One region of the Exiguobacterium sp. LL15 genome, then DNA from elsewhere that is predicted to be linked to it. Evidence: riboswitches for the same ligand, from Rfam matches in the RefSeq annotation. Region 1 holds a riboswitch; each other region holds the start of a gene.
What was found. Region 1 has a riboswitch for thiamine pyrophosphate ahead of NOM72_RS06510 (ECF transporter S component). Riboswitches for the same ligand answer to the same signal wherever they lie in the genome.
Positions count from the first base shown of each region.

Region 1 (3,257 bases):
CGACCGTCTCCGGAAAAGCAATTGGGGGTTTACCGGGTCTTGCGTTCATCGGTCACGTAGATCGCGTCCTACCTTCTCCACGTATTCCACGTTATCTAGATCTCGGACTCTATGCGGAAGGCGTCGCCTTTTCCGGTTCCTCGAACTTGTTGCTGGCTTGTCAGGCAGCGCTCGATGCCCTTGATCTCGATCAAGCCGCTATCAAGATGACCTATCTCGAACAGGCCGTTCGCGCGACTGGTTTTAACCTGCTTGCGACGCAAGAAGCACAAGCGCCGGGAATTCTGACGATCGTCCATCCGTCGGCAACCGCTTTAGGAGACGCTCTCCGGATCCAAGGCTATCATGTTCAATATGAAAGCGACTATCTCGTCCATAATCAATGGCTCCAAATCTCAACGATGGGACAGACGACGATGCGGCACATCGAACGTCTCGTCCGCGTGCTGGTTCGTGAAAACCAACGCATCACCATAAAAAATGAAAAAAACGAAAGACCTCTCAACCCTTGATTTCAAGCGGTTTGGAGGTCTTTCGACTTTAAAAAATAAAAAATAGAGGTTTAAGGATTTAAAACATAGGGGTATAAACTCACTAGCACCGCATCAAACGGTGACTTACTCACACATGTTTCTCAATATCAGCGTAATGACCTGGGAGAGAAATGCAAAGTCACGAAAGCGTCAGATTCAAAAGAGTCTGAAACCGATTGTCTTAGCATATTTAAATTGTTCAGGACTTGTCCTGCTCCTACATTCATTACCTTTTGAGGGCTATACCAAATTCAAGGGGGAAATGAACATGTCAGTTAAATTAACAGCCGAAAAACGCGAGGTACGTCCACGCTCACTCCGTAAACAATTACGTCATGAAGGAAAAGCTCTTGGTGTCGTGTATGGTTACAAAGTGGAAAGTACACCAATCGCATTCGAAGAAAAAGAATTGCTTAAAATCGTTCGAGAAAACGGTGAGAACGTCTTGATTTCACTGAAACTCGACGGTAAAAATATTAACGTCTTGATCAACCGTCGTGATATGGATGTCTTCACACCAACTGTCGATCACGTTGAATTCATCGCCGTTAAAATGGATGAAGAGACAGAAGTCGAAGCAGACGTCGTACTCGTCGGCGAAGCAGCTGGCGCTAAAGTCGGTGGATTCCTGTCACAGACACTCTTTAAAGTAACAGTCGCAGCTACACCAGATAAATTACCAGAGAACGTCGAAGTCGACGTCACGAACCTCGAAATCGGCGATTCGATCTCTGTAGCTGATCTTCCAGAACAAAAAGATTTCCGTATCGTCACAGAAGGCGACATTCAAGTCGCAGCTGTCGTCGAATCAACGCTTGAACAAGAGCTTGAGGAAATCGAAGAAGCAGAAGCTGAGGCACAAGCGGAAGCTGGTGAAGACAACGAAGCGGAAGCTACGGAAGAGTCTTCAGAAGAAGCAAAAGAAGAGAACGAAGACAACAAATAAGTCGTTTGACGATACGCCCTTCGTGGCGTATCGTTTTTTTGTGTCTTGACAATAGACAGAAGATTGCCTAAAGTGAACAGCGTATCACCTATTACCATATCCACTAGGGGAGCCCATTTGGCTGAGACGATTCACTTCGGACCCTTCGAACCTGATCTAGTTCATACTAGCGTAGGAAAGTGGAGCGATCACATCCAATGACTCCTGCTGCGCGCAGTTTTTCTGAGGACCGCTCTCTTTTTTACGGAGGGCGGTCTTTTTTGGCGTCTCCCCCATTCTAAGGAGGACGTACCTAATGCAACACTGGAAAATGAAAGAAATCATGGTCATGATGATGCTCGCCGTCGCTTGCGGGGTCATCTATCTTGGTTGGTCAACACTCTGGTTACCGATGTCTGCGATCTTCGGACCTGTCGGTGCCAACTGGATGTTTGGGATCTGGATCATCGCGAGCCCGCTCGTCGCAGCAATCATTCAAAAACCAGGTGCCGCCCTCATCGCGGAAATCGTCGCGGCAGCCGTCGAGCTGTTCACGGGTAGTCACTTTGGTTTATCGGCTCTACTGATCGGGGTATGCCAAGGGCTTGGTGCGGAACTCGTCTTTGCGATGACGCGTTATCGTCGTTATGACACCTGGACATTGATGTTATCGGGTGTTGGAGCCGCGATTGGTAGCATTGTCTATAGTCTGATCGCGAACGGATTCGGTTACTACACGACGACGACGTTGCTTGCGACAACTGGCTTACAATTAATTAGTGGCGCATTACTGGGCGGCTTGCTTGCAGCGATTCTCGTCCGTCGCCTTGTTGCGACCGGTGTCTTGAACGGGTTTGCGGCAGGACGTGCGAAACGGGAAGTCGCATGATTACTGTCGACGATCTCAGCATCCGCTACCCCGGTCAGATGAAGTCGGTGCTCGATCATGTATCGCTGACGATCGAGCAAGGAACGACCCTTCTGCTCGGACGAAGCGGGAGTGGCAAGACGACACTGCTTCATGCCCTAGCCGGACTGACACCAGAGACGATTGAAGTCGAACAGACGGGAACCGTTACCCGGTCCGGTTCGGTCGGAGTGCTATTCCAAAACCCAGAAGAACAGTTCTGCATGGAAACGATCGGACGCGAAATCGCTTTTAGCTTAGAAAACCGGTCGATTCCACGCGAAGAGATGGAGGAACGAATTGAACGCTTACTCGCACTCGTTGGTCTCCCTCTCCCCTTCTCGACACCAATCGCGAGTCTATCCGGGGGGATGAAACAACGCCTCGCGCTCGCTGCGGTCCTGGCACTTGAGCCGACGATCTTATTACTCGATGAACCAACGGCTCAGATTGACCCGATCGGGCAACACGAGCTGATGGCGTTGATCTTTCAGATTCAGAAAGAACATGATTTAACGATCGTCTTGATCGAACACCAACTCGATGTCTGTTTACCTTACATCGACAAAATCGTCTTACTTGAGGACGGATCGGTGACTGCAACGGCGCATCCGCAGGATTTGTTCCCGCAGGCGTATACGGATCTTCAATCGAAAGGGATCGCTGTTCCCTCTTTGTATCCGTACACGTTAGAGACGTTACCCATAGATGGACCACAAGCAGCGCGACTTCATGTGCTTCCTCCAGTCGCTACTGCAGGCATTCCCTTGTTACACGTCGCTGCATTATCGACGAAAGCCCCTTACCCGCTGACCGATGCGACATTTTCCCTGAAGACGGGAGAATGGGTGATGCTGCTCGGGGCAAACGGCTCCGGGAAAAGTACGTTGCT
Region 1 covers NZ_JANFNX010000001.1:1,283,067-1,286,323, reverse strand. The annotation lists gene NOM72_RS06520 (GNAT family N-acetyltransferase) at 1-512, shown strand, start outside; gene NOM72_RS06515 (50S ribosomal protein L25/general stress protein Ctc) at 802-1,479, shown strand; TPP riboswitch at 1,575-1,674, shown strand; gene NOM72_RS06510 (ECF transporter S component) at 1,775-2,347, shown strand; gene NOM72_RS06505 (ABC transporter ATP-binding protein) at 2,344-3,257, shown strand, end outside.

Region 2 (3,257 bases), 390 kb from region 1:
ACGGAACGTTCGAACAAGAATTTTCTAGCGATGTCAAACTCGATCAAGTCATCCGTCAGTTCCCGCAAGCTGGCGCACAAGTCGAGCCGAACGACTCCGTGACGGTCTTCATCTCTAAAGGTGAGGAAGAAAAAACAGTGACGGCGACGTTCCCTGAAAAGGTCGTCTATGATGCTGTTAGTGAAGATGAAGAAGAGGCTCCGCCGAAACAAGTCATCCGAATCGAGACGGAAGACGCGAAAGGGAAGCGGACCGTCATCGAGGAATCAATTGATCAAGATGAGACATTCGACGTGCCATTAACGATTGATCCGGGTGAAGAAGGCAAAATTACGATCTATAAAGACGATACGGTGTATCGTTCAAAAACCATCACGTACAATCAAGCAAAAGACGCACAATGAATGTGATAAAAAAGGAGTGCATAGGATGACGGAACAACGCATCGAAGAGAATCGAGAAGGAACGATCATACGCCTGCAGGGCGGCTTTTATGATGTCATGACACCAGAAGGAGAAGTTCGTTCACGAGCAAGAGGAAATTTCCGAAAACGCGGCATCAGTCCAGTCGTCGGAGATGAAGTCGTGCTTCATATCGAAAGTGAGACCGGGTACATTCTCGAAGTGAAGGAGCGGGACAACTTTTTAGTACGCCCGCCTGTCGCGAATATCGATCAAGCGTTGCTTGTCGTCTCAGCGGCAGAACCTGATTTTTCAGCGCATCTACTCGACCGATTTCTCGTCTTGATCGAAGCGAAGGAAATCCAACCCGTCATCCTGTTAACGAAGATGGATTTACTTGACGAAGTCAAAGGACCGGCTGTCCGAGAGGCGATTGCCGCTTACCGGAAGATTGGGTATACGGTCATCGAGACATCAAGTGAGACGTTGACGGGTGTTGAGCAAGTCCGTCCGTTACTTGCTGGAAAAACGAGCGTTCTCGCCGGACAATCCGGTGTCGGGAAAAGTTCATTGCTCAATGCACTGGAGCCCTCTCTTGATTTAGAAACAAGTGCGATCTCGAAATCACTCGGACGCGGACGTCATACGACGCGCCACGTCACATTAATGCCGCTTGCCGAAGGATTGATTGCCGATACGCCAGGTTTCTCGAACCTCGATTTTCCGTATGATATGGAAATCGAGGATGTACGGTGGAGTTTTCCTGAATTCGTCGCTGTACAAGATGATTGTAAATACCGAGGTTGCTTGCATTTGAATGAACCCGGTTGTGCCGTCAAGGAAGCCGTCGAAGCCCAAGAAATCATGTCCTCTCGTTATGAGAACTATGGTATGTTTATAGACGAAATCAAGAATCGAGCCCGGAGGTATTGAAGATGATTAAAATTGCACCATCGATCTTATCAGCAGATTTTGCGAATCTTGAGCGTGATGTCAAAGCAGTCGAAGCAGCAGGCGCGGACTATATCCATTTTGATGTCATGGACGGTCAGTTCGTACCGAACATCTCATTTGGATTACCTGTGCTTAGCAGCTTACGTCAAAAGACGGATATGATTCTCGATGTCCATTTGATGATTGACCAGCCAGAACGTTTCGTTGAAGATTTCGTCAAGGCAGGGGCTGACATCGTGACGTTCCACGTCGAAGCGACGAATCATGTCCATCGTGTCTTGCAACAAATCAAAGCAGCGGGCGCAAAGGCAGGAGTCGTCTTGAATCCCCATACGCCATTATCAACGATTGAACACGTCCTTGAGGATGTCGATATGGTTTTATTGATGACGGTCAATCCGGGCTTCGGTGGACAAGCCTTCATCGAGCGTGTCATGCCGAAACTCGCAGCACTTGCGCAAATGAAAGCAGATCGTGGTCTGACATTTGAAATTGAGATTGACGGTGGCGTCAATCCGGAAACGGCAAAGCTTTGCATCGATAACGGTGCGAACGTTCTCGTCGCAGGGTCAGCAATCTACAATGCACCAGATTATGCGGAAGCGATCACTAGCATTCGTCAAGGGGCTGCCGTATAATAAGAACGAGAAAACGAAATATGATGACCGCAAGGGGTGTCGCTTGAAAAGCGGCTGAGAGGAGTCTTTTAGACTTTAACCCTTCGAACCTGTTCCGTTCAAACGGACGTAGGGATGTGGCGCACGCAGGCAGTACGGCGTTCGTCGTACTGCCTTTTTGCGTCCTCTCGTACAATGAAGGAGGAAAAATAGCATGAAACGGTTACAAATGATGATGGAAATTGCCATCTTCGCCAGTCTCGGAGTCGTCTTTGATTTACTGATTCCATTCAAAATGCCACAAGGAGGCTCAATCAGCTTAGCGATGTTACCGATCTTCGTCATGGCATTTCGCCACGGTGTCGTTGGAGGGGTCGTTACGGGAGCGCTTGTCGGTACGATTCAATTGATGTTCGCTCCACAAGTCTTGACGATCGTTCAACCGATGCTTGACTATACGATTGCGTATGGTGTCGTCGGATTAAGTGGTCTGTTCGCGCGTCAAGTCAGACTAGCCGCGCGCAATGGACAAAAGAAAAGCTTGATGGCGTTCGTTCTCCTGGCGACGTTATTAGGCGCAGGACTCCGTTATATCTGTCATGTCATCAGTGGAATCGTCTTTTTTGCCGAGTATGCCGAAGGTCCAGTCGTACCGTATTCATTGATTTATAACGCGACATACATGGTACCGTCTTACGTTCTTTGTGGTGTCGTTGCGGGTCTTTTATTCACGACTGCGCCACGCTTACTACGTTATTCGGCACGAGGCGTCTGAGATGCGGGCGATTCTCGTCTGTGCCGGTCCGCGAGAAGAAGCGCCGGATTTACGGACGTTTTGTCAGCCAGGTGATTTTATCGTCGGTGTTGACGGTGGTGTTCAGACGATTGAATCGTTTGGGCTGACATGCGACCTGACGATTGGTGATTTTGATTCGCTTGGTTATGTACCAGAAGGGGCAATCGTTCATCCGGCCGAGAAAGATGAAACGGATCTCGAACTGGCACTTCGTACAGTCTCAGAGAAGAAACAGTTTGAGGATACCTTCATTATCGGGGCGACAGGTGGGCGGCTCGACATGACCGTCCAAAATGTATATTTATTGAAGCGATACCCAGAGGCACGACTCGTGACGAAACGAGAAGAGGTACGATACTTGGCTGAGGGAACGTATGCAGTCGAAGCAGGGAGCTATTATTATCTTTCGTTCATTCCACTCGTACCATCGACTTTAAGCTTATCCGGAGTCAAATATCCACTTGATGCACATCCAGTACCGGTCGGAG
Region 2 covers NZ_JANFNX010000001.1:890,108-893,364, forward strand. The annotation lists gene pknB (Stk1 family PASTA domain-containing Ser/Thr kinase) at 1-404, shown strand, start outside; gene rsgA (ribosome small subunit-dependent GTPase A) at 430-1,335, shown strand; gene rpe (ribulose-phosphate 3-epimerase) at 1,338-1,994, shown strand; TPP riboswitch at 2,017-2,126, shown strand; gene thiT (energy-coupled thiamine transporter ThiT) at 2,188-2,748, shown strand; gene NOM72_RS04360 (thiamine diphosphokinase) at 2,750-3,257, shown strand, end outside.
Region 2: linked by a shared signal. The riboswitch ahead of thiT (energy-coupled thiamine transporter ThiT) and the one ahead of NOM72_RS06510 (ECF transporter S component) in region 1 are both predicted to bind thiamine pyrophosphate.

Region 3 (3,257 bases), 380 kb from region 1:
CGTCTTCGCACCAGCCGTGTTTGGAAGTAGATCGTACTTCGCTAAATCAAGCGACTCCAAGAAATTCGCTTGTTGTTTGTCGAAGATATCGAGCCGACGGACGGCAAATGTCAAAATTTGTGAAGCAGACGCATCGATTGCTTTCTGCTGTACCGTAGCATCCGTATATTTCCCTGTTCCGAGCAATAACCGTGATTCAAATGTCTTTTCTCCAATTTTCAGCATGTTTATCCTCCTCCTACGAAATGAACGATTTCAAATGTGTCATTGTCCCGAACGACTGTCTGACCGTACGCCATGCGATCGATAATTTGTCGATTCTGTTCGACGATGACGAGCTTTTCCCCTAAGCCGAGTTGCGTGAGCATGTCCTCGATCGTTTTAATCTGTTCGATCGTGTGGTCATTGCCGTTAATCGTAATGTTCATCGGACTTCCTCCTTCTGAATCAACCGTAATGTATTTACCAAGACTTCCGCTGTCGCTGGTGCGAGTAATATGCCATGCCGATGATGCCCTGTCGCTAGGAAGATCCGACGGGATGAATCGGTGACTCCGATATATGGCAAGCCGGACACCGTTTGCGGTCGTACACCGGACCAGACTTCTTCGATGACCGCGTCACGAATCGGTGGATACAGTCGTTCTGCTGCTTGAAGCAGTGACATGATCCCAGCGACACTGACGCCGACCGTCTCGTCGTGCGGCAGTTCGGTCGCACCGATCAAAATCCGTCCGTCAGCTTTTGGCACGAGGTAGACGGCTTCATCAAACAGAATCGAGCGTAACGGCTGACCCGCGAGACGGACGGCGAGACACTCCCCTTTGACCCCATATGTCGCGATCGAAATACCAGCTGTATCGAGCAAGGCTTGCGACCCGCGTCCGGCAGCGACCGTCACTGTTCGTCCGGTCCACGTTCCTGCGTTCGATTCGATCCTGATGAAGTCATCGTTCTCTTCGATGCGTGTGACATCTACCTGTTCTTCAATCGATATGCCACGTGCGTGTAAGGCATACATCAATGCAGTCGTCAGTCGTCGTGGATCGATTTGACCGACAGCTGGAAACAGATGCTCGCGTCCTTTACGTTTTAACAAAAACGGTTGTTCCCGGTACCCACAATCGATGCCTGTCTCTCGCTCGAGTCGACGTGCAAGCAGTGGATACAGACGACGACTTCGCGCGGCAAGTGCATGCAATTCTGCTCTCAGCTCGATGTCCGTCGCAAGCATCCCGGCAGCTGCGCGGCTCGTTCCTCGTCCGCATGTTCCACGTTCTAAGACGACGACGGATTCATTCTGACAGGCGAGACCGTAAGCAAGCGTCAACCCGATGACTCCGCCGCCGATGATGATGTGATCCGTCATACGCGAACCCCCTGGTAACGCCTGATGGCGGCGAGTGGATCCGATTGACCGAGAATACCCGATAAGACGGCGATTCCGGTTGCACCGGTTGCTGCGATTTCAGGCATGCATTCTGGTGTAATCCCACCGATCGCAATGACTGGCTTCGTCGTGAAGGTGACGACTTGCTTCAAGGCGTCGATCCCTCGGGGTGGTAGGTCCGGCTTCGACGCTGTCGGATAAATATGACCGTACAGCAGTCGGTCGGCTCCTTCCGCTTCTGCTGCCAGTGCCTCTGCTAGTGAATGGACCGATTTCCCGATGACGAGATTCGGAAAATGACGTCGCACATCGCGGACACGCATGGAACGGCGCGTCAGCTGCACACCGATGCCGGCGACATGGGCGACGTCGACCCGGTCATGAACCGTTAACTGTTCAGGCGAATAACCATGCCCAAGGAGTGCGTCAATCAGATCAAGTAATTCTGCCGCCGATAAGTTCGGTTCACGTAGATGCAGCTGATCCGTATAGGGTTGAAGTGATTGAAAGGTCTTTATTTCGTCAAGCGGATGAATGGATCCCGTCGAAATCAGATGTAAACGCATCATGTTCTTCCTTTCCATACGAAAAAGGACCACTCCCGATGTTGAAGGGAGTGGTCCGAAAATGCGCTGAAGCGCTAAGGATATCTAGGGTTTCGAGCCACTTCCCTCCGCTAGTACGAACTAGATCAGGTTCAAAGGGTCCGGATACTTCCGTCTCAGTCTGCTGGGAGACTCCCCTAGTGTCTTTTCGTGTTTAATTGGCTTGCCCCATTAGTCTAGCATGAGTCGCTTTGCTTCGCTAGTCCTAGTTGAGCGCTTCCACTTGCTGAATCAGCTCCGATTTCGTCGGTCGCTGTTGCTCTTGGCTGTCGGCATACGTCTGCTTTAGCTTCAGGATGCGCATTACTTTAGCATCGAGCATCTCCGGCGTCAGCGTTTGGTCTTTGACGGCTTGCATCACTTCAGCATGAACTTTTGCGTAAGCACCTGCCTCTGAAAACATCGCCATATCAGCTCCATTGACGAGCGACTGACGTGCCGCTTCTGCGAGACCATATCGTTTCGTGATCGCTCCCATGACGAGATCATCCGTGATGATGACACCGTTGAATCCGAGTTGCTGACGCAAGAGGTCAGTCAAGATCGGCTTTGAGAGCGAGGATGGATTCGTATCGTCATACGCGGGATAGAGAATATGGGCAACCATCACCATCTCGGCGCCCTCTTGAATCGCTTCTTTAAACGGTAACAGTTCCGTCTGCTTCAGTTCTTCCTTTGATGCCGTCACTTTCGGTAGCCCGACATGGGAATCGACACTCGTATTGCCGTGACCGGGAAAATGTTTGACGACCGGAATCGTTCCCGTCTCCTGCATCCCGTGCATCAGGGCCGTACCAAGCGTCGCGACGGTCTTCGGATCAGCACTGAACGCACGGTCGCCGATGATCGGATTGTTCGGATTACTGTTGACGTCTAGGACCGGTGCGAAGTCCATGTTGAAGCCATAAAATCGTGACAAATGTCCGAGCGTACGTCCGACATCTTCCATTTTCGCATCATCTGCTCCTTGCGCCATCCGTTGACTCGTCGGTAGACGTAATCGTTGATCCGGTACCCGGCTGACCCGTCCGCCTTCTTCATCGATCCCAACAAACGCATACGGTTTTTGATTCGTCTCTTGAATCGCACGTGTGAACGTCAAGAGTTGTTCTTCTGACGTGATGTTTCCGCCGAGCAATAAGACCCCGCCAATCGCATGCGTCTGTAACAATTTCCGGTCAGCTGCTGAAAGTTCCGTGCCGGCGACTCCGATATAGAGCAGTTGATCGATTTTTTCTGACGTCGACATCGCTTTTAATTGT
Region 3 covers NZ_JANFNX010000001.1:1,661,202-1,664,458, forward strand. The annotation lists gene NOM72_RS08735 (thiazole synthase) at 1-225, opposite strand, end outside; gene thiS (sulfur carrier protein ThiS) at 228-428, opposite strand; gene NOM72_RS08745 (FAD-dependent oxidoreductase) at 425-1,369, opposite strand; gene NOM72_RS08750 (thiamine phosphate synthase) at 1,366-1,959, opposite strand; TPP riboswitch at 2,042-2,144, opposite strand; gene nagZ (beta-N-acetylhexosaminidase) at 2,201-3,257, opposite strand, start outside.
Region 3: linked by a shared signal. The riboswitch ahead of NOM72_RS08750 (thiamine phosphate synthase) and the one ahead of NOM72_RS06510 (ECF transporter S component) in region 1 are both predicted to bind thiamine pyrophosphate.

Region 4 (3,257 bases), on a different contig from region 1:
TAATCAATTGACACGTTCTGTCACCTCCACCAGTTCTTGCTCCGTCATGAGGCTGATCGCATTGAACAATTCTCGTTTAAAATCACCAAGACCTTGCGCAGAGGCTGCTTGTTCTCCTGCTTTTCCCATGACGAATGTTCCGTGAACAGCCGCCTCAAACGCCGTATATCCTGCGCCGAGGAAGCTCGCAATCAAGGAAGCCGTCATACAGCCCGTACCCGTGATGTCTCCTAGACGAGGTGTTCCTACATGTAATTCCATTTCGCGCGTTCCATCCGTGATATAGTCGTTCGGACCTGTCACGACGAGGACAGATTTGTGTTTGCGAGCGAATGCACGAATACTTTCTCGATCCATCATTGCATCTCCCGCAGCATCGACTCCCTTAGTTCGTCCGTCTTCCCCAAGTAACGTCTTGATTTCAGAAGTATTTCCTTTGATGACCGTACATCCGAGATCAATGAGTTCTTTAGAAAAGGCAGTACGTAATGTCGTTGCCCCTGCTCCAACTGGATCAAGAACGATCGGGACATTCAAACGTCCCGCTTCACCGGCTGCAAGTCGTTGAGCTGCTTGCATGTCTGCATCGATCGTACCAATGTTTAAGACAAGGGCTTGCGCGAGTCTAACCATTTCTTCTACTTCGCGAATATCTTCCGCCATGACGGGTGATGCTCCAACAGCGAGTGTGACGTTTGCGCAGTCATTGATCGTCACCGTGTTCGTCAGATGGTGAATGAGTGGTTTGTGTTCAAGAATGGTCGTAAACATGTGTATCCCTCCAAAGTGAATGAAAATGATGTGTCGGTCCAATACCTTGTCCGAGAGCAAATCCATGACGAATCGCCTCCGTGACATAGCTCTTTGCTTGTCTTACACTATCTGTCAAATCTTCTCCAAGCGCCATCCGCGCCGCAATCGCCGCAGATAAGGTACAACCAGTTCCATGAGTATGTTGATTGTCTAACCGTTCCGATGTGAAGCGGTGTTCTACTTCCCCATCAAACAACAAATCCGTCGCAGCTCCTGAGAGATGTCCACCTTTTAGTAATACTGCCCCTGTCTGTGTAGCTAATTGATGCATCGCCAGTCGCATTTCATCTAGATTGGTGACCGATCGTCCTGTTAAACGCTCCGCTTCCGGTAAATTTGGTGTGACGAGTGTCGCAAGCGGTAAAAGCTCCGAAATCAATGCTTGTTCAGCCTCCGTCCGCAATAGAGCATGACCGCCTTTAGCGACCATGACGGGATCTAATATGATCGGAACTGTCTGTTTGCGGAGATGTGTAGCAATGACACGAATCGTCTGCGCATTCGAGACCATTCCGATTTTGATCGCATCGACACGAATGTCTGAAAAAATCGACGTTAACTGGGCATCTACGATTTCTGGAGATAACTCTTCCACCGCTTGAACACCCAACGTATTTTGCGCCGTGACAGCTGTCAGGACGCTCATTCCATAAACGCCTAAAGCCGAAAAGGTTTTTAAATCTGCTTGAATCCCAGCTCCACCACCGGAGTCGGATCCTGCAATCGTCAGTACATGTTTCATGTTCTTTTCACCTTCCCATCGAGCAATGTAAGGGAGTCGTGACCGACAAAAAAAGCGTCGACCGCTGTAAAAAAGCAGTCGACGCTATACGAAAGCGTTATACACGCATTCCGGTATCCGTTCGGCTCAACTTTCCTACGCTGGTATTATCCAGTTCAGGTAATAGGGTCGAAAACAGATTGGTTTTCCTCTCAGCCGGATTCCTCCAGCTCCCCTAGTTGCTCAAGTATTCGTTTCGCCTTAACTGTAGCACAGCAGCAAAAAAAAAACGAGCCGAAGCCCGTTTTTTGATTACAGATATGCCAATGGATTCACTGCATTCAGAGGAGAAGAAGCACTATATTGATAACCTCCGACATGTAGTTCGAAATGTAAGTGTGGTCCTGTTGAATTTCCTGTACTACCAAGTGTTCCGACTTGCTGACCTTGAGAGACCGTTTGTCCTGCATGAACAGATAATGAGCTCATATGAGCGTAAACCGTCGTATAGACTTTTCCATCCAAGAAATGCGAAATCATGACGTGGTTTCCGTAAGGTCCACCACCTGATGCTGTAATGACGGTTCCGGCTGCTGCTGCGACGATCGGAGATCCGACGGGACCTTTGAAATCGACGCCATTATGGAATGTATAACCGTTTGCTCCACTAGCTGGTCCGAACCCTTGTGATACCCCACCAGAAGATGGTCGGACAAATTTCCCACCACCTGAAGCGATTGGTGTTGTATCTGAACTTGTTGATTCTGTATTCTTATTGGCTTGTTTTGCTGCTTGAGCACTTGCTTTAGCAGCTTTTTCAGCTGCCGCTTTCTCTGCTGCTGCTTTTTCAGCCGCTGCTTTAGCCGCTGCCTTCGCTGCCGCAATCGCACGTTCTTGCGCTTCGAGAGTCGCTTGCAGTTCTTTTGCGTCTAACAGTTCTGTCGTAAACTTCGTCTTCCCTTTTCGTAATTTTTTGAGTGTAGCACTACGCTCTTTCATTTGAACTTTTAACGCTTTTTTTTGTTCAAGCAATACTTTCTTTTCTTGCATTTGCTCCGCTTTTTTCTCAACAAGTGCTTGTTTTGCTTCTGCTAATTTTTGTTGTGTCGCGATGTAATCTGAAATCATTTTATCATCTTGTTCAGCAATCTTTTTACCCGCCATGACACGGCTGAATAAATCACCTAAATCCTTTGATCCAAAAATGACTTCTTCCCACTTAATCGAGTTTCCATCGTTTTCTTGGAAAACACGTAAACGATCACCGAGTAGTTCTTCCTGCTTCTGTAGCATCTCCTCGTAACGAACGATGTCTGCCTTTAACTCATCGATTCGATTGCTTAATTGTTTAATTTGTTTATTTTTTTCGGAAACTTGGAAAATCTTTTCGTTAATCGCTGCGTCGATTCGATTGATTTGACGTTGTTCTTTTGAAATTTTAGCTTCTTGCTTTTTAATCTCTTTTTCTAATTTACGTTGTTCAGCGGCATTTTCAGCCTTTTTTTCTTTAATCGTTGCTGCCGCGATCGGTTGTGTACCTGTTGTAAGTAATGCCCCTAAAACAATGGTAGAAATTAGTTTTTTTAGCATATATCGTTTTCCTCACTTATGTATTTTCATTTTTTATTATAGTATTCAAGTTTCTCTCATATCTGAAATAGATTATAGCACCCTAATCGTTTCAAAAAAATTTCATTTACATTTCAAGTGAAAACGTTTTTTT
Region 4 covers NZ_JANFNX010000004.1:118,930-122,186, forward strand. The annotation lists gene thiE (thiamine phosphate synthase) at 1-14, opposite strand, end outside; gene thiM (hydroxyethylthiazole kinase) at 4-771, opposite strand; gene thiD (bifunctional hydroxymethylpyrimidine kinase/phosphomethylpyrimidine kinase) at 752-1,555, opposite strand; TPP riboswitch at 1,671-1,781, opposite strand; gene NOM72_RS14925 (murein hydrolase activator EnvC family protein) at 1,847-3,124, opposite strand.
Region 4: linked by a shared signal. The riboswitch ahead of thiD (bifunctional hydroxymethylpyrimidine kinase/phosphomethylpyrimidine kinase) and the one ahead of NOM72_RS06510 (ECF transporter S component) in region 1 are both predicted to bind thiamine pyrophosphate.